2 linked regions of the Flexivirga oryzae genome follow. The protein of the gene in region 2 binds, or shares a complex with, the protein of the main gene of each other region. Links are inferred from orthologs where the notes say so. Each region holds a gene or a part of one and is shown on either strand. Other genes may lie near its edges.

What was found.
Region 1: the proteins of secA (region 2) and secY are in contact, whole or in part, in a crystal structure (PDB 3DIN), measured with the Thermotoga maritima proteins. The link is inferred for Flexivirga oryzae from one-to-one orthologs. Residues at the interface, in WP_004082002.1 of Thermotoga maritima: Glu261, Ala262, Arg263, Lys300, Ala301, Arg302, Thr303, Ile304, Ile305, Leu323, Tyr324, Asp325, Pro326, Val329, Ser330, Tyr333, Ile336, Lys340, Phe345, Val349, Glu363, Phe364, Tyr374, Ser375, Gly376, Gly377, Glu393, Ile395, Thr482, Ser483; in WP_004081795.1 of Thermotoga maritima: Glu108, Gly109, Glu110, Glu111, Ala236, Glu237, Arg238, Arg239, Ile240, Thr241, Ile242, Gln243, Tyr244, Ala245, Arg246, Arg247, Val248, Thr249, Gly250, Arg251, Arg252, Val253, Tyr254, Gly256, Ala257, Ser258, Thr259, Tyr260, Leu261, Pro262.

The regions. Positions count from the first base shown.
Region 1 is NZ_JACHVQ010000005.1:94,224-109,475, reverse strand. The notes cover bases 231-3,155. They hold secY (preprotein translocase subunit SecY), read right to left. Parts: upstream 2,391-3,155; coding sequence 1,071-2,390; downstream 231-1,070. Other genes in these bases: rpmD (50S ribosomal protein L30), read right to left, coding at 3,131-3,155; rplO (50S ribosomal protein L15), read right to left, coding at 2,671-3,129; FHU39_RS21415 (adenylate kinase), read right to left, coding at 496-1,071; map (type I methionyl aminopeptidase), read right to left, coding at 231-496. In the rest of the region: more of map, read right to left, coding at 1-230; more of rpmD, read right to left, coding at 3,156-3,313; rpsE (30S ribosomal protein S5), read right to left, coding at 3,313-3,975; rplR (50S ribosomal protein L18), read right to left, coding at 4,010-4,384; rplF (50S ribosomal protein L6), read right to left, coding at 4,388-4,927; rpsH (30S ribosomal protein S8), read right to left, coding at 4,954-5,352; FHU39_RS21375 (type Z 30S ribosomal protein S14), read right to left, coding at 5,478-5,663; rplE (50S ribosomal protein L5), read right to left, coding at 5,666-6,235; rplX (50S ribosomal protein L24), read right to left, coding at 6,237-6,587; rplN (50S ribosomal protein L14), read right to left, coding at 6,591-6,959; rpsQ (30S ribosomal protein S17), read right to left, coding at 7,082-7,396; rpmC (50S ribosomal protein L29), read right to left, coding at 7,393-7,635; rplP (50S ribosomal protein L16), read right to left, coding at 7,635-8,054; rpsC (30S ribosomal protein S3), read right to left, coding at 8,054-8,890; rplV (50S ribosomal protein L22), read right to left, coding at 8,890-9,258; rpsS (30S ribosomal protein S19), read right to left, coding at 9,314-9,595; and 7 more genes. UniProt on the Escherichia coli protein: The central subunit of the protein translocation channel SecYEG. Consists of two halves formed by TMs 1-5 and 6-10.
Region 2 is NZ_JACHVQ010000001.1:812,233-827,819, reverse strand. What follows is about bases 7,341-10,600. They hold secA (preprotein translocase subunit SecA), read right to left. Parts: upstream 10,271-10,600; coding sequence 7,541-10,270; downstream 7,341-7,540. Other genes in these bases: FHU39_RS23760 (hypothetical protein), read right to left, coding at 10,507-10,600; FHU39_RS03685 (Rv3235 family protein), read left to right, coding at 7,341-7,397. Outside these bases: FHU39_RS03735 (ATP-binding protein), read right to left, coding at 1-248; FHU39_RS03730 (DUF6912 family protein), read right to left, coding at 359-781; FHU39_RS03725 (wax ester/triacylglycerol synthase family O-acyltransferase), read right to left, coding at 778-2,199; FHU39_RS03720 (CpaE/TadZ family protein), read right to left, coding at 2,220-3,566; FHU39_RS03715 (CpaB family protein), read right to left, coding at 3,566-4,249; FHU39_RS03710 (helix-turn-helix domain-containing protein), read left to right, coding at 4,422-4,640; FHU39_RS03705 (PIN domain-containing protein), read right to left, coding at 4,646-5,056; FHU39_RS03700 (hypothetical protein), read right to left, coding at 5,053-5,316; FHU39_RS03695 (hypothetical protein), read right to left, coding at 5,352-5,894; FHU39_RS03690 (LysM peptidoglycan-binding domain-containing protein), read left to right, coding at 6,031-6,858; more of FHU39_RS03685, read left to right, coding at 6,855-7,340; more of FHU39_RS23760, read right to left, coding at 10,601-10,845; FHU39_RS03675 (ABC transporter transmembrane domain-containing protein), read right to left, coding at 10,849-12,114; FHU39_RS03670 (ABC transporter transmembrane domain-containing protein), read right to left, coding at 12,111-13,775; FHU39_RS03665 (GNAT family N-acetyltransferase), read left to right, coding at 13,843-15,537; FHU39_RS03660 (GNAT family N-acetyltransferase), read left to right, coding at 15,534-15,587. UniProt on the Escherichia coli protein: Required for protein export, interacts with the SecYEG preprotein conducting channel.

The sequences.
Region 1 (15,252 bases), on a different replicon or contig from region 2:
CGCTCGCCCGCGCCGAGTCCTCGATGACGCCGCCGAGTTCGTAGATGCCGATGCCGGGCCGCAACGCGGCGATGCCGGCCCACAGCGCCCGCCGGGTGGCCGCCGACAGTTGCAGGTCCTCCGGCCGCGCCGCGTCGTCACCGCCGACCACGACGGTGATGGCGGCGTCGCCGTGCCATCCCTCGACGATGGCACCGCAGTCGATCGACACCAGGTCACCGTCGTGCAGCTCACGGTCGCCGGGTATGCCGTGGACGACCTCGTCGTTCACCGAGACGCACAACGTGCCGGGGAAGCCGTAATACCCGAGGAAGCTGGGCGTGCCACCCCGCTCGCGGATGAACTCCTCGGCGAGCGCGTCGAGCCGGCCGGTCGTCGTACCGCCCCGGACGGACCCGGCCAGCAGCTGCAGGCATTCGCCCACGACGAGGCCGGCCCGGCGCATGAGCAGGATCTGCTCGGGCGTCTTGGCCGGAAGCTTCTCCCGGCCGAAGATCACGCCGGTGTCAGGGCGTCCAGTGCGGCGGTGATCCGGTCGGTGACCTCGTCGAGCTCACCCACCCCGTCGATCTCGATCACCAGGTTGCGCTCGGAGTAGATCCGCACCAGCGGCTCGGTCTCCTCGCGGTAGATGCGCAGCCGCTCCCGGATGACCTCCTCGGTGTCGTCGCTGCGGCCGCTGGTCTCGGCACGCTTCAGGATGCGGCTGACCAGCTCCTGCTCCTCGACCTGCAGCTCGATGACGGCCTGCAACGGGTGACCCCAGCCGTCCAGCAGGGTGTCCAGCGCCTCGACCTGCGCCACCGTGCGCGGATAGCCGTCCAGCAGGAAGCCGTCCTGCGCATCATCCTGGGCGAGCCGGTCGGCGACGATCTCGTTGGTGATCTCGTCGGGCACGTACCCACCGCTGGCGAGGATGCTCTTGACCTTGCTGCCCAGCTCGGTCTCGCGGCGGATGTTGTCCCGGAAGATGTCACCGGTGGAGATGTGCGGGATGCCACGCCGCTGCGAGATGTGCTCGGCCTGCGTGCCTTTACCCGCTCCCGGCGGACCCAGAATGATGAGGCGCATTATCTCAAGAACCCTTCGTAGTGATGCTGCTGCAGCTTGGAATCGACCTGCTTGACGGTATCGAGACCGACACCTACGAGGATGATGATGGAGGCGCCACCGAACGGGAAGTTCTGGTTGGTCCCCACCAGGGCGAGCGCGATCAGCGGGATCAGCGCGATGATCGCCAGGTAGATCGCACCACCGACCGTGATCCGGGTCAGCACATAGTTGATGTACTTCGCGGTCGCGCGACCGGCGCGCACCCCCGGGATGAACGAGCCCGACTGCTTGAGGCCGTCCGCGACCTCGTCGGGCTGGTAGGTGATGGACACGTAGAAGAACGTGAAGAAGAGGTTCAGGACGGTGTAGACGATCATGTATGACGGGTGATCGCTCTTACCGAGGTTGTTGAAGACCCACGTCGACCAGCCCGACGGGTGCGTCGTCCCCTGCGGGTTGGTGAACTGCGCGACCATCACCGGCAGCGACAGCAACGAGCTGGCGAAGATGATCGGGATCACGTTGGCCATGTTGACCTTGAGCGGGATGTAGGTCGACGTGCCGCCATACATGCGCCGGCCGATCATCCGCTTGGCGTACTGCACCGGCAGCCGCCGGATGGAGTTCTCGACGTAGACCACGACGGTCAGGATGACCAGGCCCATGATCACGACCATGAAGAACTTGCCCCAGCCCTGGTGGCGGATCGACCAGATCTCGGACGGCACCCGGGCCGCGACCGAGACCAGGATGAGCAGCGACATGCCCTGGCCGACGCCCTTCTCGGTGACCTGCTCGCCCAGCCACATGATCAGGCCGGTGCCGGCGGTGAAGGTGAGCACCATGATGACGAGGGTCGGCGTCGCGCCGTCGGTCATGATGTTGCCGCACGCCGGGCCATTGCCCAGGATCGACTGCGGGTTGTTGTGCACCGCGGTCACCAGGGTCGAGGACTGCAGGATCGCCAGGCCGATCGTCAGATAACGCGTGTACTGCGTCATCTTGGTCTGACCGGACTGGCCCTCCTTCTTCAGCTGCTCGAACTTGGGGATCACCACGGTCAGCAACTGCACGATGATCGTCGCGGTGATGTAGGGCATGATCCCCAGCGCGAAGATCGACAACTGCAGCAGCGCGCCACCGGAGAACAGGTTCGCCAGGCCGAGCAGCGACTGCTGCCCGCCGGAACCCTGCTGGCACAGCTGCACCTGCTTGTAGTCGATGCCCGGAGCGGGGATGTGGGAGCCCAGCCGGAAGACAGCGATGATCATCAGCGTGAACAAGATCTTGTTACGCAGCTCGGGCGTGCGGAACGCGCGGCCGATGACGTTGAGCAACGTGAGTCCTCCTGGGCGCGCCCCGTGACCGGGGGCGGGCCGTGACAATCCCGGGGCGCTCCCCTCGACGCGGGGAGACCTTCGGGCCGGCCGTTCCACGCTTGTGACGGGAGGGCCGAGATTTCAGCTGGGCTTGGCCAGAGATTACCTGGCCGACTCGCGGAGCGAGCCGTTGGGGAGCAAAGTGGGTGCGCCCCAGGTGCGCGAAACGCCCCGCGGGCACAACGAGACGAGTCGTCTCGTGGTTCCCACGGAGCGTTTCAGACGCGAGTGGCCACGCTCAGGCGGCCGTGATCGTGCCGCCCGCAGCCTCGACCTTGTCCTTGGCCGATGCGGAGAACTTCTGCACGGTGAGGTTCACCGTGACGGTGATCTCGCCGGTGCCGAGCACCTTGACCGGCTGGCCCTTGCGGACCGCGCCCTTGGCCACCAGATCCTCGACGGTGACGTCGCCGCCGTCCGGGAACAGCGCCGAGATCTTGTCGAGGTTGACGACCTGGTAGGTCACCTTGAACGGGTTCTTGAAACCGCGCATCTTCGGCAGGCGCATGTGCAGCGGCGTCTGCCCACCCTCGAAGCTCTCGCGCACCTGGTAGCGCGCCTTCGTGCCCTTGGTGCCGCGACCGGCGGTCTTGCCCTTGGAGCCCTCACCGCGACCCACGCGGGTCTTGGCGGTCTTCGCACCGGGAGCAGGACGCAGGTGGTGCACCTTCAGTGCGTGCGTCTTCTCTTCAGTCATTTCACTTCTCCTCGACGGTCACCAGGTGGGCGACCGCGCGAACCATGCCGCGGAACTCCGGGCTGTCCGGCTTCTCGACCGTGTGGCCGATCCGCTTCAGGCCGAGCGACCGCAGGGTCTCACGGTGCTTCGGCTTGCCACCGATCTCCGAACGGATCTGGGTCACAACCAGCGTGTTCGCCATCAGGCACCTGCCTTCTCACCCTGGGCGGCCGCTGCGGCGTCCGCCATCGCGTGCTGCATGGCGGCCGGCGCGACCTGGTCGAGCGGCAGGCCACGGCGGGCCGCGACGGCCTCCGGACGCTCCAGCTCCTTCAGCGCGGTCACGGTCGCGTGCACGATGTTGATCGCGTTGTCCGAGCCGAGCGACTTGGACAGCACGTCGTGGATGCCCGCGCACTCCAGCACGGCGCGCACCGGGCCACCGGCGATGACACCGGTACCGGGGCTGGCCGGACGCAGCAGCACGACACCGGCGGCGGCCTCACCCTGGACCGGGTGAGGAATGGTGCCGCCGATCATCGGGACGCGGAAGAAGGACTTCTTCGCCTCCTCGACGCCCTTGGCGATCGCGGAGGGGACTTCCTTGGCCTTGCCGTAGCCGACACCGACGGTGCCCTGGCCGTCACCGACGACCACGAGCGCGGTGAAGCTGAACCGGCGACCACCCTGCACGACCTTGGCCACGCGGTTGATGGTGACGACGCGCTCCAGGTACTGGTTGCGGTCGTCACCGCCACGGCGCCCGCCGCGGTCGTTGCCGCGGCGGTTGTCGCGACGGTCGTTGTTGTTGTCGTTCGAGCTGCTGCCGGTGCCGGCAGCGCCTCGACGCTGGGGTCCAGGCATCAGTGCTTCCTCATTTCGACGTTGGTGTAGTTGCTCACAGTGTCAGACCGCCTTCACGGGCGCCGTCCGCGATGGCGGCGACCCGACCGGCGTACTTGTTGCCGCCGCGGTCGAAGACCACGGCCTCGACACCGGCCGCCTTGGCGCGCTCGGCGACGAGCTCGCCGACCTTGCGGGCCTTGGCGGTCTTGTCACCGTCGAGCGCCCGCAGGTCCGCCTCCATGGTCGACGCGGACGCGACGGTCTTGCCGACGGTGTCGTCGACGACCTGCACGAACACGTGACGCGAGGAGCGGTTGACGACCAGACGGGGACGCTCCGCCGTGCCGGCGAGGCGCTTGCGCAGCCGGAAGTGACGACGGGCGCGGGCCGCGGCCTTGCTCGTGGAACGCTTCACAATCTTTGCCATGGCTTACTTACCAGCCTTTCCGACCTTGCGGCGGATGTGCTCGCCCTCGTAGCGGACACCCTTCGCCTTGTAGGGGTCGGGCTTGCGCAGCTTGCGGATGTTGGCGGCAACCTCACCGACCTGCTGCTTGTCGACACCGCTGACCGAGAACCGGGTGGGGTTCTCGACCGCGAAGGTGATACCCGCCGGAGCCTTGACGACGATCGGGTGGCTGTAACCGAGGGCGAACTCCAGGTCCGAACCCTTGGCGGTCACGCGGTAACCCGTGCCGTGGATCTCCAGCTTCTTGGTGAAGCCGTCGGTCACGCCGACGACCATGTTGTTGATGAGGCTGCGGGTCAGGCCGTGACGCGACCGCGACTCACGCTCGTCGTTGGGGCGCGACACGTTGATCGCACCGTCGTCGCCCTTGGCGACGGTGATGGGCTCCGGCACGGTGAGCTCGAGCTGGCCCTTGGGGCCCTTGACCGCAACGGCCTGGCCGTCGATGGTCACCTCGACACCGCTGGGCACCGGAACGGGAAGACGTCCGATACGCGACATCTGTCTCTCTCCTTAACTGTTCCGGGTCACCAGACGTAGGCGAGGACTTCCCCGCCAACACCCTTGCTCGCCGCCTGCTTGTCAGTCAGCAGACCGGACGACGTGGACAGGATGGCAACGCCCAGACCACCGAGAACCTTCGGCAGGTTGGTGGACTTGGCGTAGACCCGCAGACCGGGCTTGCTCACGCGGCGGACGCCGGCGATGGAGCGCTCCCGGTTGGGGCCGTACTTCAGGTCGATCGTGAGTGTCTTGTCGACACCCTCGCCCTCGACGCGGAAACCGGCGATGTAACCCTCCGCCTGGAGGATCTCGGCGATGTGCGTCTTGAGCTTGCTGTGCGGCATGGTCGCCGAGTCGTGGTGCGCCGAGTTGGCGTTCCGGACGCGGGTCAGCATGTCCGCGATCGGGTCGGTCATGGTCATCGTGGGCACTTGCCCTTCTCACCGTGGTTTCTGCTGGCCGGAGCCGGTGCGGACCTTCGGTGTAGTTGTTACGTGGTTTTTGCTTGGGTGCACTGGTCGGTATGACGCCGCGGCGTCATACGTCTCTACCAGCTGGACTTGGTGACGCCGGGCAGTTCGCCGCGGTGCGCCATCTCGCGCAGGCAGATCCGGCACAGGCCGAACTTGCGGTAGACCGAGTGCGGGCGGCCGCAGCGCTGGCAGCGGGTGTATCCGCGCACGGCGAACTTCGGCTTCTTCTCGGCCTTGTTGATCAGGGCTTTCTTGGCCATGCTCAGTTCTCCTTGAAGGGGAATCCGAGGTGCTTGAGCAGCGCCCGCCCCTCGTCGTCGTTGCTCGCAGTCGTGACGACCGTGATGTCCATACCGCGGACCCGGTCGATCTTGTCCTGGTCGATCTCGTAGAACACCGACTGCTCGGTCAGACCGAAGGTGTAGTTGCCGTTGCCGTCGAACTGCTTGGGCGACAGGCCGCGGAAGTCGCGGATGCGCGGCAGCGCGATCGACACCAGGCGGTCCAGGAACTCCCACATGCGGTCGCCGCGCAGCGTGGTGTGCGCACCGATCGGCATACCCTCACGCAGCTTGAACTGCGCGATGGACTTGCGGGCCTTGGTGACCGCCGGCTTCTGGCCGGTGATCGCCGCGAGGTCCTTGATGGCGCCCTCGATCAGCTTGGAGTCACGGGCGGCGTCGCCGACACCCATGTTGACGACGACCTTGGTCACCGTCGGCACCTGCATGACGTTCGCGAACGTGAACTCGTCCTGCAGCTGACCCTTGATCTCGGACTGGTAGCGCGCCTTGAGACGGGGCGCGACCTTCTCGGTAGTCGTTGCGGTCATCTCAGAGGTCCTTTCCGGACTTCACCGACACGCGGGTGCGGACGGTCTTGGTGCGACCGTCGCGCTCCACCTGCTCCTCACGGATGCGGATGCGGGTCGGCTTGCCGGTCTCGGGGTCCACGATCATCACGTTGCTCACGTGGATCGGAGCCTCGGTGACCTCGATGCCACCGGCACCGCCACCCGGCTGACCGGCCTTGACGTGCTTGGTGATCCGGTTGACACCCTCGACGAGCACGCGGCGGCGCTCCGGGTCGACCGAGATGACCTTGCCCTGCAGGCCCTTGTCCTTGCCGGAAATGACCTGGACCAGGTCGTTCTTCTTGATCTTCATCTTCGGCTTGCCTGCCATGGCTTACAGCACCTCCGGCGCGAGCGAGATGATCTTCATGAACTTCTTGTCACGCAGCTCGCGGCCCACCGGGCCGAAGATGCGCGTGCCGCGCGGGTCACCGTCACTCTTGAGGATGACCGCAGCGTTCTCGTCGAACTTGATGTAGCTGCCGTCCGGGCGGCGCTTCTCCTTGCGGGTGCGCACGACAACGGCCTTGACCACATCGCCCTTCTTGACGTTGCCGCCGGGGATGGCGTCCTTGACGGTCGCCACGATGGTGTCACCGATGCCGGCGTAGCGACGTCCCGAGCCGCCGAGAACCCGGATGCACAAGATCTCCTTGGCACCGGTGTTGTCGGCGACGCGCAGTCGCGACTCCTGCTGGATCACGTTTCTTCTCCTGTCGTCTCACTGGTTCTCGCTCGCGGCGAGCCTTGCGGAACGGTCAATGTTGGTTGCGGTGTTGCCACCGCGGTGGTTGCTGTATGTCGTGAGCGACATACAGCCACGTCTTACTTCGCCTTTTCCAGGATCTCGACCACACGCCAGCGCTTCTGCGCCGACAGCGGACGGGTCTCCATGATCAGGACGCGGTCGCCGACGCCGCAGGACTCCTGCTCGTCGTGCGCCTTGACACGTGCGGTCTTGCGCTGCACCTTGCCGTAGAGCGCGTGCTTGACGCGGTCCTCGACCTCGACGACCACAGTCTTGGTCATCTTGTCGCTGACGACGTAGCCCTGACGGGTCTTGCGGTAGTTGCGCTCGCCCTCGGCAGCCTGGCCGGCACGGTCCTCGGTCACTGATTGTCCTTCGATCTCTTCACTCATGCTTCGGCCTTCTCCTGCGTGCGACCGATGCCGAGCTCACGCTCGCGCAACTCGGTGTAGATGCGGGCGATGTCCTTGCGGACCGCACGCAGCCGCGAGTTGTTCTCCAGCTGGCCGGTGGCCGACTGGAAACGCAGGTTGAACAGCTCCTGCTTGGCCTTGCCGAGCTCGTCGGCGAGGGCCTGGTCGTCCAGCTCGCGCAGCTTCGCGGGGGTCAGGTCCTTCGAACCCACTGCCATCAGAGGTCACCACCTTCACGCGCGACGAAGCGGCACTTCATCGGCAGCTTGTGCATCGCCAGGCGCAGGGCCTCGCGTGCAACTTCCTCGGACACACCGGACAGCTCGAACATGATCCGGCCCGGCTTGACGTTGGCGACCCACCACTCCGGCGAGCCCTTACCGGAACCCATGCGGGTCTCGGCCGGCTTCTTGGTGAGCGGGCGGTCCGGGTAGATGTTGATCCAGACCTTGCCGCCACGCTTCATGTAGCGGGTCATGGCGATACGAGCGGACTCGATCTGCCGGTTGGTGACGTATGCCGGCTCCAGTGCCTGGATGCCGTAGTCACCGAACGACACAGCGGTGCCACCCTTGGCCATACCGCGGCGACGGGGGTGGTGCTGCTTGCGGTGCTTCACACGACGGGGAATCAACATCAGGCTTCAGCTCCCTGGTTGCTCGCCTCGGCCGCGGGGGCCTCGGCGGTTGCGTCAGCGGCGACCGGTGCCTCTGTCTGCGCCTCGGTGCTGCGGGGGCCCCCGTCACGGCGTCCGCGGCCACCGCCGCGACGGTCGTCACGACGGCCACGCGCCGGGCGGCTCGGGGCCGCTGCCTGCTCGCGCGCCAGCTCCTTGGCGGTGAGGTCGCCCTTGTAGATCCAGACCTTCACGCCGATGCGGCCGAAGGTGGTGCGGGCCTCGTAGAAGCCGTAGTCGATGTTCGCGCGCAGCGTGTGCAGCGGCACCCGACCCTCGCGGTAGAACTCGGTGCGGCTCATCTCGGCGCCGTTCAGCCGGCCGGAGACCATCACCCGGATGCCCTTGGCGCCGGCGCGCTCGGCCGTCTGCATGCCCTTGCGCATCGCGCGACGGAAGTTCACACGGGCGGACAGCTGCTCCGCGATGCCCTGGGCGACCAGCTGAGCGTCGGTCTCGGGGTTCTTGACCTCGAGGATGTTCAGCTGCACCTGCTTGCCGGTGAGCTTCTCCAGCGCACCACGCAGGCGGTCGGCCTCGGCGCCGCGGCGACCGATGACGATGCCCGGGCGGGCGGTGTGGATGTCGACACGCACGCGGTCACGGGTGCGCTCGATCTCGACCTTGCTGATGCCGGCGCGCTCCATGCCGGTCGACATCAGGTTGCGGATCGCGACGTCTTCCTTGACGTAGTCGCGGTAGCGCTGACCCGGCTTGGCCGAGTCGGCGAACCAGCGGCTCTTGTGCTCCGTCGTGATGCCGAGACGGAAACCGTTCGGGTTGACCTTCTGACCCATCAGCGGCCACCGTCCTTTCGCTCGGGCTGTGCGACATGCAGCGTGATGTGACTCGTGCGCTTGAGGATTCGGCTGGCGCGACCCTGTGCACGCGGACGGAACCGCTTCATGGTCGGGCCCTCGTCGACATACGCCTCGCTCACGACGAGCAGCCGCTCGTCGAACGCCACCGACGCCTGGTCCGCCTTCTGGCGGGCGTTGGCGATGGCGCTGTTGAGCACCTTCAGCACCGGCTCGCTCGCACCCTGCGGCGCGAAGGTGAGCACGCTGATCGCCTCCTGTGCGTTCTTGCCACGCACCAGGTCCACAACGCGGCGGGCCTTGGTCGGCGTCACGCGGACGAACCGCGCCTGCGCCTTGGCTTCCACAGTGAATCCTTCGTTCGTTTCAGTGTTCGTTGCCATGGGACTTCACCCCGCCGCCTCAGCGGCGGCGACCCTTCCGGTCGTCCTTCTCGTGACCCTTGAAGGTGCGAGTCGGGGCGAACTCACCGAGCTTGTGACCGACCATCGCCTCGGTCACGAAGACCGGGACGTGCTTGCGGCCGTCGTGCACGGCCAGCGTGTGGCCGAGCATGTCCGGGGTGATCATCGACCGGCGGGACCAGGTCTTGATGACGTTCTTGGTGCCGGCTTCGTTCTGGGCGACCACCTTCTTCTGGAGGTGGTCGTCGACGAAGGGGCCCTTCTTCAGTGAACGGGGCATTTCTTACCGCTTCTTTCCAGTACGACGGCGACGCACGATGAGCTTGTCGCTCTCCTTCTTCGGGCGACGGGTGCGGCCCTCGGCCTGACCCCACGGGCTGACCGGGTGACGACCACCGGAGGTCTTGCCCTCACCACCACCGTGCGGGTGGTCCACCGGGTTCATCGCGACACCGCGGACGGTCGGGCGCTTGCCCTTCCAGCGCATGCGGCCGGCCTTGCCCCAGTTGATGTTGCTCTGCTCGGCGTTGCCCACCTCGCCGACGGTCGCGCGGCAGCGGACGTCGACGTTGCGGATCTCGCCGGACGGCATACGCAGCTGGGCGTAGGGGCCGTCCTTGGCGACCAGCTGCACACGCGCACCGGCCGAACGGGCGATCTTCGCACCGCCACCGGGCCGCAGCTCGATGCAGTGGACGACCGTACCGGTCGGGATGTTGCGCAGCGGCAGGTTGTTGCCGGGCTTGATGTCGGCGCTCGGGCCGTTCTCGACCTGGTCGCCCTGCTTCAGGCGGTTCGGCGCGATGATGTAGCGCTTCTCACCGTCTGCGTAGTGCAGCAGCGCGATGCGAGCGGTGCGGTTGGGGTCGTACTCGATGTGCGCGACCTTCGCGGGGATGCCGTCCTTGTCGAGGCGGCGGAAGTCGATCACCCGGTAGGCACGCTTGTGACCGCCACCGATGTGGCGGGTCGTGATGCGGCCCGACGCGTTGCGACCACCGGTCTTCGGCAGCGGACGCACCAGCGACTTCTCGGGCGCCCGGCGGGTGACCTCAGCGAAGTCGGCCACGCTCGAGCCACGACGGCCCGGCGTCGTCGGCTTGTACTTGCGGATAGCCATTGTCTGTCCTTAGGAGTCTTTGTCTACGGGCGATCTCTTCAGGCCTGGTCGCCGAAGATGTCGATCGCGCCTTCCTTGAGCGAGACGATGGCGCGCTTGGTGTCCTTGCGCTTGCCGACACCGAAACGGGTGCGACGCGTCTTGCCCTGCCGATTCATCGTGTGGACCGAGGAGACCTTCACGTCGAAGATCTCTTCGACGGCGATCTTGATCTCGGTCTTGTTCGCCCGCGGGTCGACGAGGAAGGTGTACTTGCCCTCGTCGAGCAGGGCGTAGGACTTCTCCGAGACGACCGGCGCGATCAGGATGTCGCGCGGGTTCTTACCCAGTTGCGTCATGTCGAGAATCACTTGTCCTTGTCGGTCTGCTGCGCGGCGGCACCACCGGCCGGGGCGAACCCGGCGGCAGCGGCGGCCTCGGCGGTCTTGAACCACACCTCGGCGACCGTGGCGTCATACCAACGGGATCCGGCGACGTGGTACTTCATCGAGTCCTTGTTGCCCTTGACCGTGAAGGTGTCCGGGTCGGGCGACGCGCCGTCGGCGAGCGGTGCCGCCGAGTCGGGTCCGAAGTCACCGTCGGCGGCCTCGGTCGCGGCCGGTGCGGCCTCGGTCGACGCGGCCTTGGCGGCCTTCGTCGCGGCGGCCGGGCCGGCCAGGAAGCGCTCCAGCGCCGCCTGGGTGAAGACCAGGTCGTCCGCGCACAGCACGTCGTAGGTGTTGAGCTGGTCGGCGAACAGCACGTGCACGTCGGCCAGGTTGCGCACCGACAGCAGCGCGGTCTGCTCGTCGCGGTTCAGGACCACGAGGAGGTTCTTGCGCTCGGTCAGCTCACCCAGCACGGCTGCTGCGGCCCTGGTCGACGGCTTGTCGCCCTCGACCACCGAGGTCAGCACGTGGATGCGGTCGTGACGGGCCCGGTCGGAGAGCGCACCGCGCAGGGCGGCGGCCTTCATCTTCTTGGGCGTCCGCTGCGCGTAGTCGCGCGGCTTCGGTCCGTGCACGGTGCCACCGCCGGCGAACTGCGGGGCGCGGGTCGAACCCTGGCGGGCGCGGCCGGTGCCCTTCTGGCGGTAGGGCTTCTTGCCACCGCCGCGGACCTCGCCGCGGGTCTTGGTGGAGTGGGTGCCCTGGCGTGCGGCGGCCAGCTGCGCCACCACGACCTGGTGGATCAGCGGCACGTTGGTCTGCACGTCGAAGATGTCGGCGGGCAGCTCGACGGTGCCGGTCGCGGCGCCGGAGGCGTTCTTGATGTCAACGGTCGTCATCTGGCTCAGGCCTCCTTGACGGGCGACTTCGCAGCCGTCTTGACCAGGACGATGCCGCCGCGGGGGCCGGGGACGGCGCCCTTGATCAGCAGCAGGCCCTTGTCGGTGTCGACCGCGTGAATCGTGAGGTTCTGGGTGGTCTGGCGCTCGCCGCCCATGCGGCCCGCCATACGCACGCCCTTGAAGACACGGCCGGGGGTGGCGCAGGCGCCGATCGAACCCGGCTTGCGGTGGTTGCGGTGCGCACCGTGCGAGGAGCTGACGCCGGCGAAGCCGTGGCGCTTCATGACACCGGCGAAGCCCTTGCCCTTGGTGGTGCCGACGGCGTCGACGGTCTGGCCGGCCTCGAAGGTCTCCACGGTGACTTCCTGGCCGAGCTCGTACTCGGCGGCGTCAGCGGTGCGGATCTCGGCGAGGTGACGGCGCGGGGTCACGCCGGCCTTCTCGAAGTGACCGGTCAGCGGCTTGTTGACCTTGCGCGGGTCGATCGCGCCGTAGCCGATCTGCACCGCGTGGTAGCCCTCGTTGTCGCCGCGGACGGCCGTGACGACGCACGGTCCGGCCTGCACGACGGTGACCGGGATCAGGCGGCCGTTCTCGTCCCAGACCTGGGTCATGCCGAGCTTCTCGCCCAGCACGCCCTTCACGGAACGCTCAGTGGTGTGTGTCATGTCGAGTCATCCCTCCTGATCAGAGCTTGATCTCGATGTTGACGTCCGCCGGCAGGTCGAGACGCATCAGCGAGTCGACGGCCTTCGGCGTCGGGTCAACAATGTCGATGAGCCGCTTGTGGGTGCGCATCTCGAAGTGCTCGCGGCTGTCCTTGTACTTGTGCGGTGACCGGATGACGCAGTACACGTTCTTCTCCGTCGGCAGCGGCACGGGGCCGACCACCGTTGCACCGGCACGAGTGACCGTGTCGACAATCTTGCGCGCCGAGCTGTCGATGACCTCGTGGTCATACGACTTCAGTCGGATGCGGATCTTTTGTCCCGCCATTCGCCCGTGTCTCTCTCTCGCCGTACTTACTACTTACTTAGGTCTGGTCGGTGCGAAACCTGCTTCCGCCTCCGACCCCCGCGCTCGGGTGTGTCGCGCGTGCTCCGCAGCACGACGCCGACATATCTGGCGTGGGTGGCCGGGCGAAACCGATCGGTCCCGCACCTGTAACTCGCGTTTCCCGACCTCACCCGCGAGGCTCGCCTGGCGGCGAACGGGGCGCTTTCGGGGCGGCAGCTGCACGTCTCGCCCGCCTCGAATCGCTTCGAGTCGTATGGCGACGCACGTGATCACTGCACGTCAAGCAACTTGAACAGTCTGCCAGAGACCGCCACAGGGTCCAAATCGAGGAAAGTGAGTTCCGCCACGGCGGTGTTTCGGCGCGTACCGGGGTCCCCACCCGGGGGACCTATCACCGGGAAGCGGCGCCCCGCGCGAGCCGGGGTCGACCCTGGGGGGGACCTATGACCGGGAAACGGCGCCCCGCGCGAGCCGGAGCCGACCCTGGGGGGACCTATGACCGGGAAACGGCGCCCCGCGCGAGCCGGAGCCGACCCTGGGGGGACCTATGACCGGGAAACGGCGCCCCGCGCGAGCCGGAGCCGACCCTGGGGGGACCTATGAGCGGGAAACGGCGCCCCGGCCGTGCCGGAGTCCCCACCGGGGGGACCTATGACCGCGAAACGGCGCCCCGCGCGTACCGGAGTCCCCACCGGGGGACCTATGACCGCGAAACGGCGCCCCGGCCGTGCCGGAGCCGACCCTTGGGGGACATATGACCGGGCGTCGGCCGCCCACTCGCGCGAAGGCCCCGGATCAGTTGAACTGGCTGCCCGGGTGGTAGCGCTTGACCAGCTTCAGGGTGTTCTCGTCCGTGTGGTGCATCGACTCGCCGGTCTGCGCGAGCTTGAGCACCAGGTCCGAGGTGTAGCTGAACGTCTCGGGGTCCTTGAGGGTGAAGACGCTGTTGAAGGCGGTGATCTCGGCCCGCTCCAGCAGGTAGGGGTTCTGCAGGATCCCGAAGTCGGCAGCACCGGGCGACGCGTCGAACCGCAGCTCGGTGTCACGCGCCCCTGCGCTGCTGCCGGCGAGTATGGCGATGCCGCGTCCGAAGACGACGTTGCGCAGCACGAGCTGGCGCTCGCGGTCCCACAGCAGGAACCCGATCTCGTCGTGGAACGGATCCATCGCCTCCTCGCCGTGCCGCCACGCCGTCATCGAGTAGTTGAGACCCCACAGCGTCTGCCGGCCGTTCTCCTGGATCGGGATCGGCTTGAACACAGCCTGCTCGAAGTAGCTGGTCTTGGAGGTCTCGTCCTCCTTGTTGTGGTACGAGAGGTCGACGCCGACGTCGCCCTCCCATTCACCGACCAGCGGGGTCAGCGGACCGAGCTTCTGCGGGCCTTGGATGATCTCGGACATGCCTTTGCTCTCTTCAATTTAGTTGTTACTAGTTTTACTCTTGCAAATTAGCACCGCTCCGGCCCCGCCATCCCGGGACGTCTCGCATTGAGACGCTCCCGCCCGGCACCCGCCGCCACCGCGGTTGTGGCGGCGCGGCACTCCTGCGGGCGATACTTGTTCGGTGGTGGTGGGGGTCGCCGTGTGCGGCGAACTCACGGTGCAGACGCCGGACCAGCACTTCGCGGGCCCGCGACTCGGCACGCCCAAGGCCCGCCTGCTGCTTGCGGCGCTGGCACTGACCCACCATCAGCCGGTGAGCACCGACCGGCTCGCGGAGATCGTGTGGGAGGACCGACCACCCCAGGACCCGGCCGCCAACCTCGCGACCCTCGCCAGCCGGCTGCGCCGGACCCTGGATCCCGCGGTCATCACACCCGGCCTGTCGTCATACACGCTCGGGCGGTCGGTCGAGGTCGACGTGGACACCGCGGCCGAACTGCTCCTCCTCGCCGAAGGACGATTCGCCGCAGGCGAGCCGACACTCGCCCTGGCCGGTGCCGCCCGGGCACTGGACCTGCTCGGGGACGGATCCCTCGCGGACGAGTGCGTGGGTCCCTGGGCGGACGCCCCACGGCGGGAGGCGGAGGAACTGTGCCGCCGGGCGCGACACCTGCACGCCGCCTGTGCGGCCGCGGTCGGCGCGACCGACGACGGCCTCCCCAGCGCCCGGGCCGCCACGCTGGCCGATCCGTATGACGAACGCGCGCACCGTGACCTGGTCCGGCTCCTGGTCGCGGCGGGGCGCAGCGCCGAGGCCCTCGACGAGCTCCGACGGCTGACGACGCGGCTGACGACCGAGCTCGGCAGCGACCCGGACGACGAGACCCGCCGGTTGCAGCTGGCGGTGCTCCAGGGTGGGACCCACGACGAACCGGCGGCACCGGCACGCCCGGCTCCACCGACCCGGCCGGCGCTGGTCGGCCGACGTGCCGAACTCGACCGGATCGACGCGGCCTGGACTTCCGCACAGACGGGGGCCACCCGGCTGGTGCTGGTCAGCGGCGTTCCCGGGATCGGCAAGACCCGGCTTCTGACCGCGGCCCTCGACACTGCCGCCGCCGGCGGCGGCCTGACCCTGACCGGCCGC
Region 2 (15,587 bases):
CGGGTCTCGGTGAGCGCGCGCTCCAGCGCCGCCAGGTCGAGGTAGGGACGGTCTGCGGCGGCACCCAGCAGGTGTGCCTCGTCGGCCTCACGGACGAAGGCGGCGTCGGCATCCACGTCGGTGTGGAGCGCGATGGTCCGCAGTTGTTGCGCGTCTCCTGCGAGGGCACGCCGGGCGTTGACGTCTCGCACCGCGTGGACGAGGCGCATCGCGGCCTCTCCACGGTTGACGATGGCGATGCGGTTCATGGTTCGGGGGACGGATTGCACAGTGCGACTTTGCCATCTTTGGCGGGTTACTCCACAGTCCCCCACCCAATTGATTGAAATTGGTGCGCGACCACGGCCGCTCGTCGACCTCAGTCGATCGTGTGCAGCACCAGCGCCAGCTCGGTGGCGTCGTACCAGGACAGCTCGAGGTCGGCGTCCACGTCACGCTCACCCGGTGGGTCCAGCAGATGGAAGCTGGCGATGTGCTGTTGCGGAAGCGCACCGGAAATCCGCACTGCGCAAGCGGATTCGGCATCCGGCAGATCCGTCAGGTCCTCGTCGTCCAGGTCGACCGCCGCCACCACCCGCAGTCCGCGGGCAGCGGCCTCGGTGGCCGCGTCCTGGGTGGCGAGGTATTCGAGTCCCTCGGTGTCCTCCGTGGGAGCCGACGCCCGCAACCGGTCGGTGACGGCGAACACCGTCCGGGTCCCGGCGGGGAGTTCGCGCGTCTGCTCCAGCGCGCGCAACTCGGCCGTGTCGACCGGTAGGTAGGTCCTGATCCGGCGAGTCATGCCCGTGTCTCCGTTTCGTCGAGTAGTTCGGCGAGCGCGTCGTGCAGGCACTGCCCGAACAGCTCCAGGTCCGGCATCGCGTCGCGGTCGGCGTTGAGACCGTAGTCAACGCGCCCGTTGTACGACGTGAGGCCGATCGACAGCGTCTGGCCCTTGGGCAACGGGATCACCGGGTAGGTCTCGGCCATCGGCGCGTCCCCGGCATACAGCACGCGTTGCGGCCCGGGCACGTTGGTGACCACCAGGTTGAACACCCGCCGCGACATGGCGTTGCCCAGTCTCGCGCCCAGCGAGTGCAGGGTCGGCGGCGCGAAGCCGGCCAGGCCGGCGATCGACGTCGCGTCGATCGCGCCGCCCCCGTCCAGCTGGGCGGCGGTCGCGTAGGAGATCTGGTGCAGCCGCATCATCGGGCGCGCCTCGCCAACCGGCAGGTCGACGAACATCGGTGACACCTCTTCGCCGAGTTGCGCCGCGACGCCCTCGGGCTCGACGCTGAGTGGGACCAGCGCCCGGACGTTCTCGGTGGCGGCGACCACCTCGCCGCGGGCCAGCAGCCACCCGCGCAGCGCGCCGGTGATGGTCGCGAGCACCACGTCGTGCACGGTGACCGTCTCGGGGCACTGTGCTCGGATCCGCCGGTAGTCGTCCAGCGCGCTGGAGACCATCATGAACCGGCGGTGCACGCTCACCGCGCGGTTCAGCGGGCTGTCCGGTGCTGGGTGGGTGGCCACCCGCGCGAGCACTCCCGCCGCCGATGCGGCACCGGACGCGCCGCGCCGGGCCAGCCGGTGCACCTCGCCGACCGTGCCCTGCACGCCGTTGCGCACCAGGTGGGCGGCCGTCAGCGGATTGCGCGCGACGTCCCCTGCGGCGCCGAGCAGGAGTTCCAGGCCACTGGGTGGGCGCCGCGCGCGCCAGGTCTGCGGGATCGGGTGCTCTCGTGTCGCGTCCGGGTCGACGATGATCTGGCCGATGTCGATCGCGTGGATGCCGTCGACCAGCGCGATGTGCGTCTTGGTGACGATCGCGACGCGTCCACCCTCCAGGCCCTCGACGAGGTACAGCTCCCACAGCGGCCGCTGCAGGTCGAGCGGACGAGCCTGGATCCGGCCGACGAACTCCTCCAACTGGGTCGGCGTGCCGGGTTTGGGCAGCGCCGAGCGTCGCACGTGGTAGCTGACGTCGAAGTGTTCGTCGTCGACCCACACCGGCGGGAGCAGCCGGCCCGGCAGTTGACGCACCCGCTGCCGGTAGCGCGGCACGAAGGCGATCCGGTTGCTCACCAGGCTGACGAGGTGCTCGTACTCGAAGCCGCCCTCGGGCGGGTCGAACAGCATCACCGATCCCACGTGCATCGGCGTCGAACGGTCCTGCAGGTAGAAGAAGGACGCGTCCAGTGCGCTCAGTCGGTCGGCCACGACGTCATGTTCCCACGCACTCACTTCCGGCCGGCGAACCAGCTGCGGCGACTGGTCGCCGTGACCCCGGTCAGCTCGGTGGCGAGCGCGACGATCGCCTTGCGCGCCGCCGAACCGGTCGCATGCTCGGCCAGCACCTTGCCCGCGAGGAGCGCGCCGTCGCAGGCCGCTCGGTCGTCCGGGATCATGCGCACCACGCGCACCGCGGCGAACCGTTGCAGTGCCTCGGCGACCCGGTGTTCCGGGTCACTTCCGACCGCCGACGCCCGCACCCGGTTGGCCACCACGAGCGGCGGCTCAGGGACCACCGCACGCAGGTCGTCCAGGCCGCGCACCAGCCGCTGCAGCCCGACGGGGTCCGCCGACCCGACCGCCAGCACCGTGGTCGCAACGTCCAGCGCGGCCAGTGTCGCGGCGTTACGGCGCGGTGCGGCCGTGTCATAGCTGAGCTCCTCGTCGTCCTCCAGCGGAGCCGCCACGTCGACCACCACGAGCCGGGCCAGCTGCCGGCACTGCTCGAGGACCGCGGTCAGCGCGTCGTCGCGGATCTCCGGCCACCGGTCGGCGCGCGGCAGCCCAGTCAGGACGCGGAGCCCGGGAGAAACCTCCGGTGCGGCCGCCGCGAGCGAACGAAGGTCCAGGTGGCCGGCGTCGGCCAGTCGGGTCGCCGCCGCGACCCCGGGTGCCTCGTCGAGCAGCGCCAGATGCTGGGCGACGCAGGCCGCGTGGGTGTCGGCGTCGACCAGGACGGTCGGCACACCGAGCCGTGCCGACTCGGCCGCGAGGTTGACCGCCAGCGTGGTGCGTCCGGGGGCACCGCCCGGGCCCCAGACGACCACGACCGGTGCGGGGGCGGGCGCGGCTGCCGGGTCCGGGCCGGGGTCGAGGAACGGGTTGCGCGGAACGTATGGCGAGCCGTCGCCGGTCAGCACCGCGAGCTCGTCGTCCAGGGAGGCGGCGGCTGCATCGGACGGCGGCTCGTCGCCGTCGGCGGCGGGCACGGCACCGGGCGCGCTCCCGGCCACTGCGAGCGCGGCTGCGCCGAACTCCGCGGGAGTGGCGTCGATCGCGAGCTGTGCCGTCACGCCCCACTGGCTGAGGACCTGCTGCTCCTCCGCCGCGCCCGGCCGATGGACACCGATGAGGCCGGTGCCGGAACGGCGCATTGCGGCGACGGCGCTGCGGTCCAGACCCGGGAAGTCCGGTGACATCACGGCGATGTCCGCGCGACCCGCGGCGCACACGGCCAGCAGATCGGCGACGTCGGCACAGCGGCGGGTCAGCCGCACACCGGCTGCCTGACCGAGAGCCGCGGCGACGGGCGCCTCGTGTGCCGCACCGATCGCCGTCACCACCGTGATGGCCATCAGTCGCCCTTCAGCGGCGACCCGGCGGCGGGCACCAGGTCGACCTTCGCACCCTGGTGGATGGCGCCCAGCACCTCGGGGATGTTCGCGTCCGGCACCAGCACGTGCACGGCACCACTGTCGGATGCCACGGTGAAGCCGCTGCCGCCGCTCGGGACACGAGCGACCACTGCGCGCTCCAGGACGCGGGTCGGCTCGTCATACGACACCTGACCGGCATCGCCGCTCTTCTTGCGGGAGACCCAGATGTCCACGACCGATCCCTTCACGAGGGTGGCGGACTGGGCCGAATCGACAGGGATCGCAACGGCCTTCACGTGGACCGACCGGCCGTCACCGACCGCTGAACGGGGAACGAGTTCGCCCTGCCGGACCTCGCGAAGCACCTCGCCCTTCGGCAGCGGATCGTCGGCGCTGAAGTAGGTTGCGCCGGCCTGGTCGATGCGCACCTTGACGGCATGCACGTCCGAGGCCTTGATCCCCTGTCCGGGGACCAGCGCGTGGGATGCCTGCAGCACCTCGATCGAATTGTCGTAGTGCCGCATCGCGGCCGCTCCACCGATCGTTGCCAGGAGCACGAGCAGGACCCCGGCAACCAGACGGCTGTCACGCCAGGAGGGGCGCTGGAGCCGACGGGCCGCCGGTTTCGGCAGCTCGTTCTCCGCCGGGCGTCGACTCTCCATGCTGCGCTCCCCTCCGCCCGCACGTCTGCGGCCCCTTGGTCCCGTGCTCACGCACTGTAGAGACTTCGTGCGTGCTCGTGGGGTGTTTGTCCACAGGCGATCTGCGGCGATGTGGGACGGATGCGACACAATGAGGCATTGCCAGCTGCGATCCACCAGGAGGGCGCCACCCGTGCCAGCACGATTCGTGTCCATCACCGACGTGGCCGAGACACTCAGCATCTCCTCCCGTCAGGCGTACGGCCTGGTGACGAGTGGTGAGCTGCCGGCCATCAAGGTCGGCAAGTCCTGGCGGATCGAGCTGACCGAGCTGGAGGCCTACATCCAGCGGCAGTATGCCGATGCGAAGGCCCGCGTCGCCGCGGGTGACTTCGGCGACGACGAGGCCTGAGGGCGCTACTGGCCGTCGGCGCGGAACGGGTTCACGACCCGGACGCCTCGCAGCGAACTCCCGTGGGAGAGGTCCTCGGTCCACAACTCGCTGCATCCGGCGAGCACCGCAGCCTCGAGAACCATGGCATCGAATATCGACAGCGCGTGCTCATCGGCGGTCCGCGCCGCACGCCGTACGAGGGACGCGTCCGCCGGGACGACGTCGAGTTCCAGCGCGTCCAGCACCTGCCGCGCCTGTGCCCGGCTTCGCCCGAGCTTCCGGGTGAGCACGGCGTGCAGTTCGAGCAACACCTGGGTGCTCACCACCGCCTCGGATGCCGACTCGAGGAAGACCTGCCTCGCCCGTGCTTGACGTGTCGGCTCGGCGTCGTCGAACTGGTAGGCGAGCAGGTTCGTGTCGAAAAAGACCGTCACCGGGGTGCATCCGTACCGAGACGATCAGCGTAGAGGTCCGCACGGCTCCAGGATTCGCCGTGGCTGCTACCGGCGACCTCCCGCGACAACGCGACAAACCGTTCCGCGGCCCGTACCTTGCGCTCGTGTTCCTCGCCGGACGAGGCATATTCGCGCAGCCGCTCCGCGAGGTACTGGTTGACCGACTCACCCCGTTCGAGGGCGCGGATGCGCGCGCGCTTCAGCGTCTCCGAGTCGACGGTGATCGTCAGGTTCGCCATACTTCAGCGTAGCACTGAAGTCGTGCTACACGGGTCTAAGCCCGGCGCACGATGCCGATAGCCGCGAACGGGACCACCCGGTGCCCGGTGAGCGCGGCGTCCCGGCGCATCGTGTCGGCGGGGTGCTCGGCCAGATCCAGGTGATCGGCGCCGACCCTGTCGATCGTGCCGGTGGCCAGCCCGCCCGCCACATCGTGCACGGCGACCGGGGCCCGATCACGCGCGATCGCCCGGAGGGCGACGCCGATCCCGAAGCGTCTGCCCATGCCGCGATCGTCGTCGCTGCGCGTCGCCAGCCCGACCATCGCGGTGACCCCGGACAGTGGCACCAGCGCCGCGTGACGGCCGTGCTCCTGCACCAGCAGCCAGTCGTTGCCGACGTCCTCCAGCACCCCACGCACCGGCCCGGCTGCCGTCACGACCGTCACCACACGGCCGAGTGATCGCACGGCACGGTCCAGGACCGTGACCTCGGCGCGCTCGCGCCGGGTGCGGTCGGCGACCTCCGCCTGCAACTCACGTCGTTGCTCGGCAAGGAGCTGCGCCTCCAGGTCCGCGAACAAGTCCTGCCACCGCACGGCGCAACCGTAGCCGCAACGACCAGCCGTGGACAATGCCGGATTTATGTGTTTAAGTGCATTTAATGTCAGTTGATGTCGTTTGATGCATTTTTCTACGCGGCGGCTGACTCGTCATCACAGGAGGGAGCCGAAGATGCGGAACGGGAGACCCACCGATCGGAGTCACCGCGCACGAGCAATGGCCGCGGGTGCGTTCGGAACGGTGGTGACGGTGATCGGTGCAGGTGCCGCCTGGCACGGCCTCGTCGCGCGGCTGCACCGCTTGGAGCAGCGCAGCACGCTGCACACCCTCGACGCGGTGCCGGTCCTGCTGTGGGCCGCCCTCGTGCTCGCCCTGCTGTGGGCGGCCCTACTGATCGCGATGGCGACGTGCTCGATGCGGTGCACCGACGGTGGCAGCAGAGCGGGCTCGCCGGGCGACGACCAATGGTCTGCACCCGGTGGGCTGGTGGGTCGACTGGCCGGCATCCTGCTCGCGATCACTGCGGTTTCGTCGCTGTCGGCGACGGCACCCGCGTTCGCGGCGACGTCCTCGACCACGGCGACCGTGGCCGGCACAGCCACCAGCCGGACCGTTGCGCTCGCCCGGGTCGATGCCGTCGGCAATGCGAAACACGCTGCAGAAACATCGGATTCGTGCATGCAGGATGTCCCCCTCCCCGGATGGGTGCCGCGCAGACCGGCGCGGACCGATCAACTCGCTCGCGAGTGCGCACCGCTAGTCACGGGCAAACCTGTAGCAGACGACTCAGGCGAGGTGGTGGTCCATCGCGGCGACACGCTCTGGTCGATCGCGGCCGCGCACCTCGGTCCGCACGCCGATGCGCAGGCGATCGCGGCCGAATGGCCGCGGTGGTATGCCGCCAACCGGCACGTCATCGGCGACGACCCGGACCTGCTGTGCATCGGCACCCGCCTGCGGTCCCCCGACCACGCGCTGGAAGGGAGCGGCCCCCGATGAGCATCTCCCCGGCCCAGCCGTTGCAGCTGCGCCCCGCGTCCGGTTGGCTGCCGCCCGCGCTCGACGAGAGCGCCGTCGATGTCCTCTACGACGACCTCGTGGCGGCCTCGCGTCATCGGCGGCGACGCGGCTACTCCCAGCCGATGCTTCGAGTGCTGGTCAACTCCGACCAGGTCGACCCGCAGTTCGGCCCCCAGGCCACCGCTGCGCATGTTCTTCCGGAGCCGCGCGCCTGGGTGCAGCGACTGGCCGGCGCGCTGCTCGAATGCATGACCGGGGTCCGGTCCACCTCCCAGATCAGCCGCTGGGTCAGTCCGCTGGTCTACGAGCGGATCAACGCGCGAGCGGTCATCGCCAAACGCCGCGGGGCGCGGCCGATGCACCGGTCCCTCGTGCGCAAGGTCCACGTGTGCGCGCCGGACGACGGCGTGGTCGAGGCAAGCGTCGTCATCCAACACGACGGCCGCGTCCGCGCGATGGCACTCCGGCTGGTCGGCGTCGACGGCCGGTGGATGATCACCGCCATGGAGCTGGGCTGAGCGCCATACCCACTCCACCGACAGGCCCACATACAACCGACAGGCTCACGAAACGCCGGGTCAGGGACCCGGAAGATGCCTGAATTTCTGAGCCTTTCGGGATTGTGTGGGCCTGTCGGTGCATTGGGCGACCCGGGGAAGGGTCAGCTCTTGGACTTGGCCTTCTCGCGGCCGGCCTTCTTCTTCGCCTTCTTCTTGGCGCGACGCTGGGCGCGCGGCAGGTCGGAATCGTCGTCACCGACCACCCGGCCGGCGTCGTCGACCTCGTGGGCGGTCGCCTGGCCGTCCTCGCCGGGCGCCAGGAAGGTCATCTTCTCCTTGGGCTGCGGCAGGGAGGCGGCGATCTCCTCCGGGTTGACCTCGACGTGGAAGAGGTGCTGGACCGACTCCTCCTTGATCGCCTCGTTCATCGCGCTGAAGAGCGCGAAGCCCTCGTGCTGGTATTCGACCAGCGGGTCCTTCTGGGCGTACTGCCGCAGGTGGATGCCCTCCTTGAGGTAGTCCATCTCGTAGAGGTGCTCGCGCCACTTGCGGTCCAGGACGGTGAGCACGACACGTCGCTCCACCTCGCGGGCGACCCGGTCACCGAGCTCCGTCTCGCGGGCGTCGTAGGCGTGCTGGGCGTCCGAGCGCAGCTCCTCGGCCAGCAGGTCGGCCTGCAGACCGGCCCGGCCGCCGACCTCCTCCTCGATCTCGTCCAGACCGATCGACACCGGGTAGAGACCGCGCAGCGCCTCCCACAGCGTCTCCAGGTCCCAGTCGTCGGAGAAGCCCTCGGCCGTGGCGCCCTCGACATACGCATCGACGGTGTCGTTGATGAAGTGCCGCACCTGCTCCTCCAGGTCGGCACCCTCCAGGACCTTGCGCCGCTCGCTGTAGATGACCTCGCGCTGCCGGTTGAGCACGTCGTCGTACTTCAGGACGTTCTTGCGGATCTCGAAGTTCTGGCTCTCCACCTGGCTCTGCGCGCTCTGGATGGAGCGACTGACCATCTTGGACTCGATCGGGACCTCGTCCTCGATCTTGGCCGTCTGCATGAACCGGTCGACCATCGCAGCGTTGAACAGCCGCATCAGGTCGTCCTGCAGCGACAGGTAGAAGCGGCTCTCGCCCGGGTCGCCCTGGCGACCGGCACGACCGCGCAGCTGGTTGTCGATGCGGCGCGACTCGTGCCGCTCGGTGCCCAGCACGTAGAGACCGCCGAGCTCGACGACCTCGTCGTGCTGCTTGGCGACGGCCTTCTCGGCCTTCTCCAGCGCCTCGTCCCAGGCGGCCTCGTAGTCCTCCGGGGTCTCCTCCGGCGACAGGCCCTTGCGCTTCAGCGCCGCCATGGCGATGAACTCCGGGTTGCCGCCGAGCATGATGTCGGTGCCGCGGCCGGCCATGTTGGTCGACACGGTGACGGCGCCCTTGCGACCGGCCTGCGCGACGATCGCGGCCTCGCTCTCGTTGTGCTTGGCGTTGAGCACCTCGTGCGGGATCCCCTTGCGGCGCAACTGTTCGGAGAGGTATTCGCTCTTCTCCACGCTGGTCGTGCCGACCAGCACCGGCTGGCCCTCCTTGTGCCGGCCGACGATGTCGTCGACGACGGCCTTGAACTTGGCCTTCTCGGTCCGGTAGATCAGGTCCGGCTGGTCCGCGCGGATCATCGGCATGTTGGTCGGGATCGTCACCACGCCGAGCTTGTAGATCTGGTAGAGCTCGGCGGCCTCGGTCTGGGCGGTGCCCGTCATACCCGAGAGCTTCTCGTACATGCGGAAGTAGTTCTGCAGGGTGACCGTGGCGAGCGTCTGGTTCTCGTTCTGGATCTCGACGCCTTCCTTGGCCTCGATCGCCTGGTGCATGCCCTCGTTGTACCGGCGGCCGGGCAGCATGCGGCCGGTGTGCTCGTCGACGATGAGGATCTCGCCGTTCATCACGACGTAGTCCTTGTCGTTCTTGAACAGCTCCTTGGCCTTGATGGCGTTGTTGAGGTAACCGATCAGCGGGGTGTTCTCCGCCTGGTAGAGGTTGTCGATGCCGAGCAGGTCCTCGACGATCTCGATGCCCGATTCGAGCAGGCCGACGGTCTTCTTCTTCTCGTCGACCTCGTAGTCGCCGTCGCCGGGCAGGGAGTTCTCCTTCTTCGGCGAGCGCTTCAGGTGCTGCACGATCTTGGCGAACTCGACATACCAACGGGTCGCCTCATCGGCCGGCCCGCTGATGATCAGCGGGGTGCGCGCCTCGTCGATCAGGATCGAGTCGACCTCGTCGACGATCGCGTAGTGGTGGCCGCGCTGCACCAGCTCCTCGTCGGACCACGCCATGTTGTCGCGCAGGTAGTCGAAGCCGAACTCGTTGTTGGTGCCGTAGGTGATGTCCTTGTTGTATTCGACCCGGCGCTCGTCCGGGGTCATCGAGGACAGGATGCAGCCGGTCTCCAGCCCGAGCGCGCGGTGCACGCGGCCCATCTGCTCGGCCTGCGTCTCGGCCAGGTAGTCGTTGGTCGTGATGACGTGGACGCCCTTGCCCTCCAGGGCGTTGAGGTATGACGGCAGCGTCGCGACGAGCGTCTTGCCCTCACCGGTGCGCATCTCGGCGACGTTGCCGAAGTGCAGCGCCGCCCCACCGGCCAGCTGCACGTCGAAGTGCCGCTTGCCGATCGTGCGCTTGCTCGCCTCCCGGACCGCAGCGAACGCCTCGGGCAGCAGGTCGTCGAGGGATTCGCCGTCGGCGAGCCGCTTCTTGAACTTGCCGGTCTCCTCCCGCAGCTCCGCGTCGGTCAGCCCGGCGAAGTCCTCCTCCAGCAGATTGACCTGTGCTGCGTAGGCCTGCAGCTTCTTGAGGGTGCGGCCCTCGCCGGCACGCAGGACCTTCTCGACAACCTTGGGCACAGACTCTCCCCGTAGATGGACGGCCCGGATCGGCCGCCTCGACTTGTAGACAGACTCACCCATGCTAATGGTCGGGAGGGTGTGCTGGGTTCCCGGCGCCTAGGACGGTGGTGTCGACCAGGCACGCCACAGCCGCGCGTAGCTCGCGCCGGCGGCCACCAGTTCGTCGTGGGTGCCGGACTCGACGACGCGGCCACCGTCCATGACGAGGACCTGGTCGGCCCGCGCCGACTGGGTCAACCGGTGCGCGACGACCAGCGCGGTGCGGCCCCGGGTGACGGCCTCGGCCGCGGCCTCCAGCACCCGCGCACCCTGCGAGCCGGCCTCGGCCGTCGCCTGTCGAGGACGACGACGCGCGGGTCGCGGAGCTGCACCCTGGCCAGGGCCAGTTGCTGTGCCTGGGCGGCGGTCAGCGGGTGCGCGCCGTCGCCGACGCGGGTGTCCAGCCCGGCGGGCAGCGCCCCGACCCATCCCGCAGCACCGACCTGCTCGAGCGCGTCGTGCAGCCGCTCGTCGTCGGCGGCGCCGTCGGCCAGCAGCAGGTTCTCCCGCACGGTCGCGGCGAAGACGTGCACCTCCTAGCTGACGATCACGACCTCCTCGCGCAACCGCTGCTCGGGCAGCGGGCCGTCGCCGATCGACACGCAGCCGCCGGTCGGACGCAGCACGCCGGCCGCCAGTGCGCCGAGGGTGGTCTTCCCGGCCCCGGTCCGGCCGACGACCGCCACCCGCCGGCCCGCGGGGATCGTCAGGTCGACGTCGACCACGGCCGGTGCGGCCGTGGCGTCGTACCGGAAGGTGACGCCCGCCAATCGCAGGTCACCGGCGGCCGGCGCCGCGCCGGCCGGGTCGGCGGCAGGACGTGGCAGCAGCGCCACCCCTGCCAGCCGGGCGAGCGCGGCCACGCCGGCCTGCAGGTCGTCGAAGAGTCCGAGCAGTGCACCGATCGGGTTGAACAGCCGGTGGAAGAGCAGTGCGGCGGCCGTGACGGCACCGACCGTGGTGAGGTCGGAACGCACCAGCGCGAACCCGGCGCCGAGGATGCACGCCAGGCCGATGTACTCGGCGCGGTTGTTGCGCCCGAAGAAGCGGGTGAGCATCCCGAAGACGTCCAGGCTGATCCGGCGCGCCCGGTCCGATGCGGTGTCGATCAGGGACAGGTGCGCCGCCGACCAGCCGAAGGCGCGGATCGTCCGCGACTCCTGCACGCCGTCCAGCACGGCCTGGGCGCGCTCACCCTGCGCGATCCGCTGCTCCGCGTAGAACGCACTCGAATGCCGCAGGTACCACCGCAGGGAGGCGTAGTAGAACGGCGCCGTCACCAGGCCGGCGAGGGCCAGCCGCCAGTCGATCGCGACCAGGCCGACGACGGTCAGCACGACGGCGACGGCCGATTGCGCCAGCACCGGCACCACGTCGACCAGCGCCTCCGACACCGACTGCACGTCGTCGCCCACCCGGGAGAGCAGATCGCCCGCGCCCGCCTCCTCGACCCGGGACGCGTCCAGCGCGAGCGCCTGCTCGAACACTTCTTCCCGGGTCGCGGCCAGCGCAGGCTCGGAGAAGCTCGCCAGTGCCGACATCGCCACCCAGGTCAGCAGTCCGCCGATCACGGCGGAGATCCCGGTGCCGACCGCGGCCACGACCGCTGCGTGCTCTCCGGTGCCGGCCCGGACGGCGTCGACCAGCCTCCCGATCAGCCACGGCGGCACCAGACCGGCAAGTCCTGCCCCGACGAAGGCGAGAACGGTCACCGCCAGCGGCAGGCGCCGGTCCCGGACCAACGACCAGGCGAAGCTGCCGGTGTCCCTGGCCGTCGCGGTCGGCAGCAACTGCGATCTCACCGGATCACCGCCTGCTGGTAGTCGTCTCGCGCCAGCAGGTCCGCGTGCGTGCCCGCGACCACGGTGTCGGTAGCGAAGAAGAAGACCCGGTCCGCGGTGGCCAGCAGGGCCGGCGAACTGGTGATGACGACCGTTGCCCGGCGCGAACTGTCACCGTGACGAAATTGTCTGATGCCGTTGGCGATCCGCTGCTCGGTGACCGCGTCGACCGCGGTCGTCGGGTCCTGCAGGATCAACAGCGGACGGTCGGCGGCGAGCGCCCGCGCCAGCGCGATGCGCTGGCGCTGACCGCCCGACAGGGCACCGCCACCGGAGTCGGTCGGATGGTCGAGACCTTCCTCGAACAGGTCCACCAGCTCGTCCGCTGCGGACGCAGCGAGCGCTGCATCGGTCGTGCCGTCCGGCGCGCCGATGTTGCTGCGAATGGACCCCGCGAAGACCGCCGCGTGGTGGGGAGCGACCAGCAATCGCCGGCGCACCTCCGGCAGGCGGACGTCCCCGAGCGGGGTTCCGTCCAGCGCGACGGTCCACGTCTCGTCGTCGCCGCCCAGCGAACTCAGCAGCCCGTCCGCGACGACCGGCTCGGGGATGACGAAGGCGGCGAAGGAGCCGGGCTCGACGCACACCTCGTCGCCGGTGGCCGGCCCGATCCGCAGTGCCGGTGCGTCCTGCGACGAACCGCCGAGGCCCATCGGACCGTCGGCCGTCAACGGCGGAGCCTGCAGGAACCGCGCGATCCGCCCGGCGGAGGCGTGCGCGGACGCCGCCGTCGCGCTGATCGCGCCGAGCGACCCGAGCGGCTCCGCCAGGAACTGCGCGATGCCGACCACGGCGATCAGGTCGCCGAGGGTGATGTCGCCGTGCGCCGCCAGCGCCCCGGAGAGCCCGGCGACGACCGCGAGGTAGACACCGGACAGTGCGGTGCTGGCACCGCGCAGTTCACCGAGCGAGCGGGCCGTGCGGATGCCGGAGTCCTGGGCGGCACGCGAAGCAGACCGGTAGGTCGCGAGAGCGACGGCCTCCCCGCCGATGCCCTTCAGGGGACGCAGGCCCCGGACGAAGTCGGTCGCCATACCGGAGGCGCGTGCGATCGTCTCCTGCTGGGCTCCCGAGTGTGCCGAGATCCGCGGTGACAGGGCCCGGATGGCGAGCAGCACGACCACCGAGCCGACCACCGTCACCACGCCGAGCAGGACGTCGATCCGCAGCAGCAGGACGCACGCGAGCACCACCGCTCCCAGCGCGGCGACTCCGGTGGCGATGACGCGGGCGCCGGCCCCGACCCGCTCGGTGTCGGAGGTCGCGAGCGACAGCACCTCCCCCGCCGACAGATCGGTGCGGACTCCCCGGTCGGACAACACACGGTGCGTGATCTCCAGACGCAACTGGTGCATCTCGTCCTGGCCGACCGCGAATCCGAGACGCGAGCCGAAGCGGTAGCACAACGACAGACAGAGGAACAGCGCGCCGAATCCCGCCAGCCACCAGACCAGTGCGTCGAACTCACCCGTGACGACCGCGTGGTCCACGACCAGCCCGATGAACACCGGGACGGAGGTCTCGCAGGCCTGCCAGACGGTCAGCAGCGCCGTGCTGGCGGCCAGCCGACCGCGGTGCCGGTGCAGGCTCCGGCGGAGCAGTCCGAGCGACGTCAATGACATGTTAGGTGAGCCTAACTTACGGTAACTGGATCGCGAGCGGCGGCCGCGACATGGTTTGCTGCCACGCATGGCGGTCTTCCCCGACGACGTCCCCGTGCTCACCGATGGTGTGGTGACCGTGCGTGCGCACCGCGAGTCCGACCTGCCCCGGATCGTGGAGTTCGCGAACGACCCGCGGTCGAGGGCGGGCGTGCCGCTCCCGTCGCCGTACGGCATGGAGCAGGCGCACGAGTTCTTCGGCAAGGTGCGCGACACGTGGGAGTCCGGGACGCACGAGGGCGCGTGGGCGATCGAGGTGGACGGGCGCTGGGCCGGCTCCATCAGTCTGCACCCGCGCGCGCCCCGCACCTCGGAGATCGGCTACAGCGCCCATCCCGACATGCGCGGCAAAGGGGTGGTCACCGCGGCCGGCCGGCTACTGGTCGCCCATGCCTTCGACACCCTCGGTCTGCGGACGTTGGTATGGCGGGCAGCCCGCGGCAACTGGGCCTCCCGCCGGGTGGCGTGGGCGCTCGGCTTCACGCTCGACGGCATGTGGCCCGCGACCCATCACGGCCCCGACGGCGGGGCGACCGGCACCTGGTTTGGCCACCTGCACGCCGGCGAACCCCGTGAACCGCAACTGCCGTGGCGGGAGCCGGCTACCCTGCGCAGCGGCCGGATCCGGTTGCGACCCTGGACCGCTGCCGATGCGCCGGACGAACCGCTCGACGAGGGGCTCACCCGCTTCATGCTCGGATCCGCCCCGGCGGCAGACGATTTCGATGAGTGGCTGATCGGGCGCCGCGAGCGGATGGCGGGTGGCGAGGCGATCGTCTGGTGCATCGCCGACGCGGCCACCGATCGCGCCCTGGGCGGCATTCAGCTCTTCCGGATGAACCTGTCAATGGTGCGCGGCAGCGCGATGGTCGCGTACTGGTTGCAGCCGTCCGCCCGCGGCCAGGGACATCTCGCGGACGCGCTGGACCTGGTGGTCGCCCATGCCTTCGCCCCGGCCGGTGACGGCGGCCTCGGCCTGCGACGTCTCGGCGCGAACGTCGACATCGAGAACCTCCCGTCCCAACGGGTGCTGCGCAGCGGCGGCTTCCGGGCCATCGGCACGATCACGGGTCTGCCCGCCTACGACGACGGATCCGTGAGCGACGAGACCGAGTTCGAGCTGCTGGCCACCGACGACCGGGAGGCACAGCGACGCGTCGCCATACCCCTGCCGCAGCTGCGCACCCAGCGGCTCGTCCTGCGAGCCTGGGGCGAACACGACGCGCCGGACACCGAGCCCCGGCCCGATGCACAGGCCGCCGCGTTCATGGGCATCGAGCCACGGCCGCCCGCCGCGTCCTACCGCAGCTGGCTCGCCCGCGAGCGCCGCGACGACCTCAAGGGCAACTCCGTGCGGTGGTGCATCGCCGACCGGGAGACCGACCGGCCGCTCGGCTCGATCAGCATCCGCGGTCTTGGCGGCCCCTTGCGCAGCGGTACCGTCGGCTACTGGCTGTATGACGAGTCACGCGGTCGCGGTGTTGCCGGCGAGGCACTGAAAGCCGTTGTCGAACACGCATTCTCACCCGTTGGACTGGACCTGCTGCGGCTCGACGCAGCGACCGTGGACGGCAACCACCCTTCGATGCTGACGCTGGCAGCAGCCGGTTTCCGGCAGTACGGACAGGACCACGGCTCGTTCACGGCCTACGACGGCAGCACGACCGACACGGCGTACTTCGAGCTCCTGGCCACCGAGCACCGCGGCGAGGAGACTCCGTGACGGTGCCGAAAGTGCTGGAGACACAGTCGCTTCGGCTGCGTCCGTGGCGG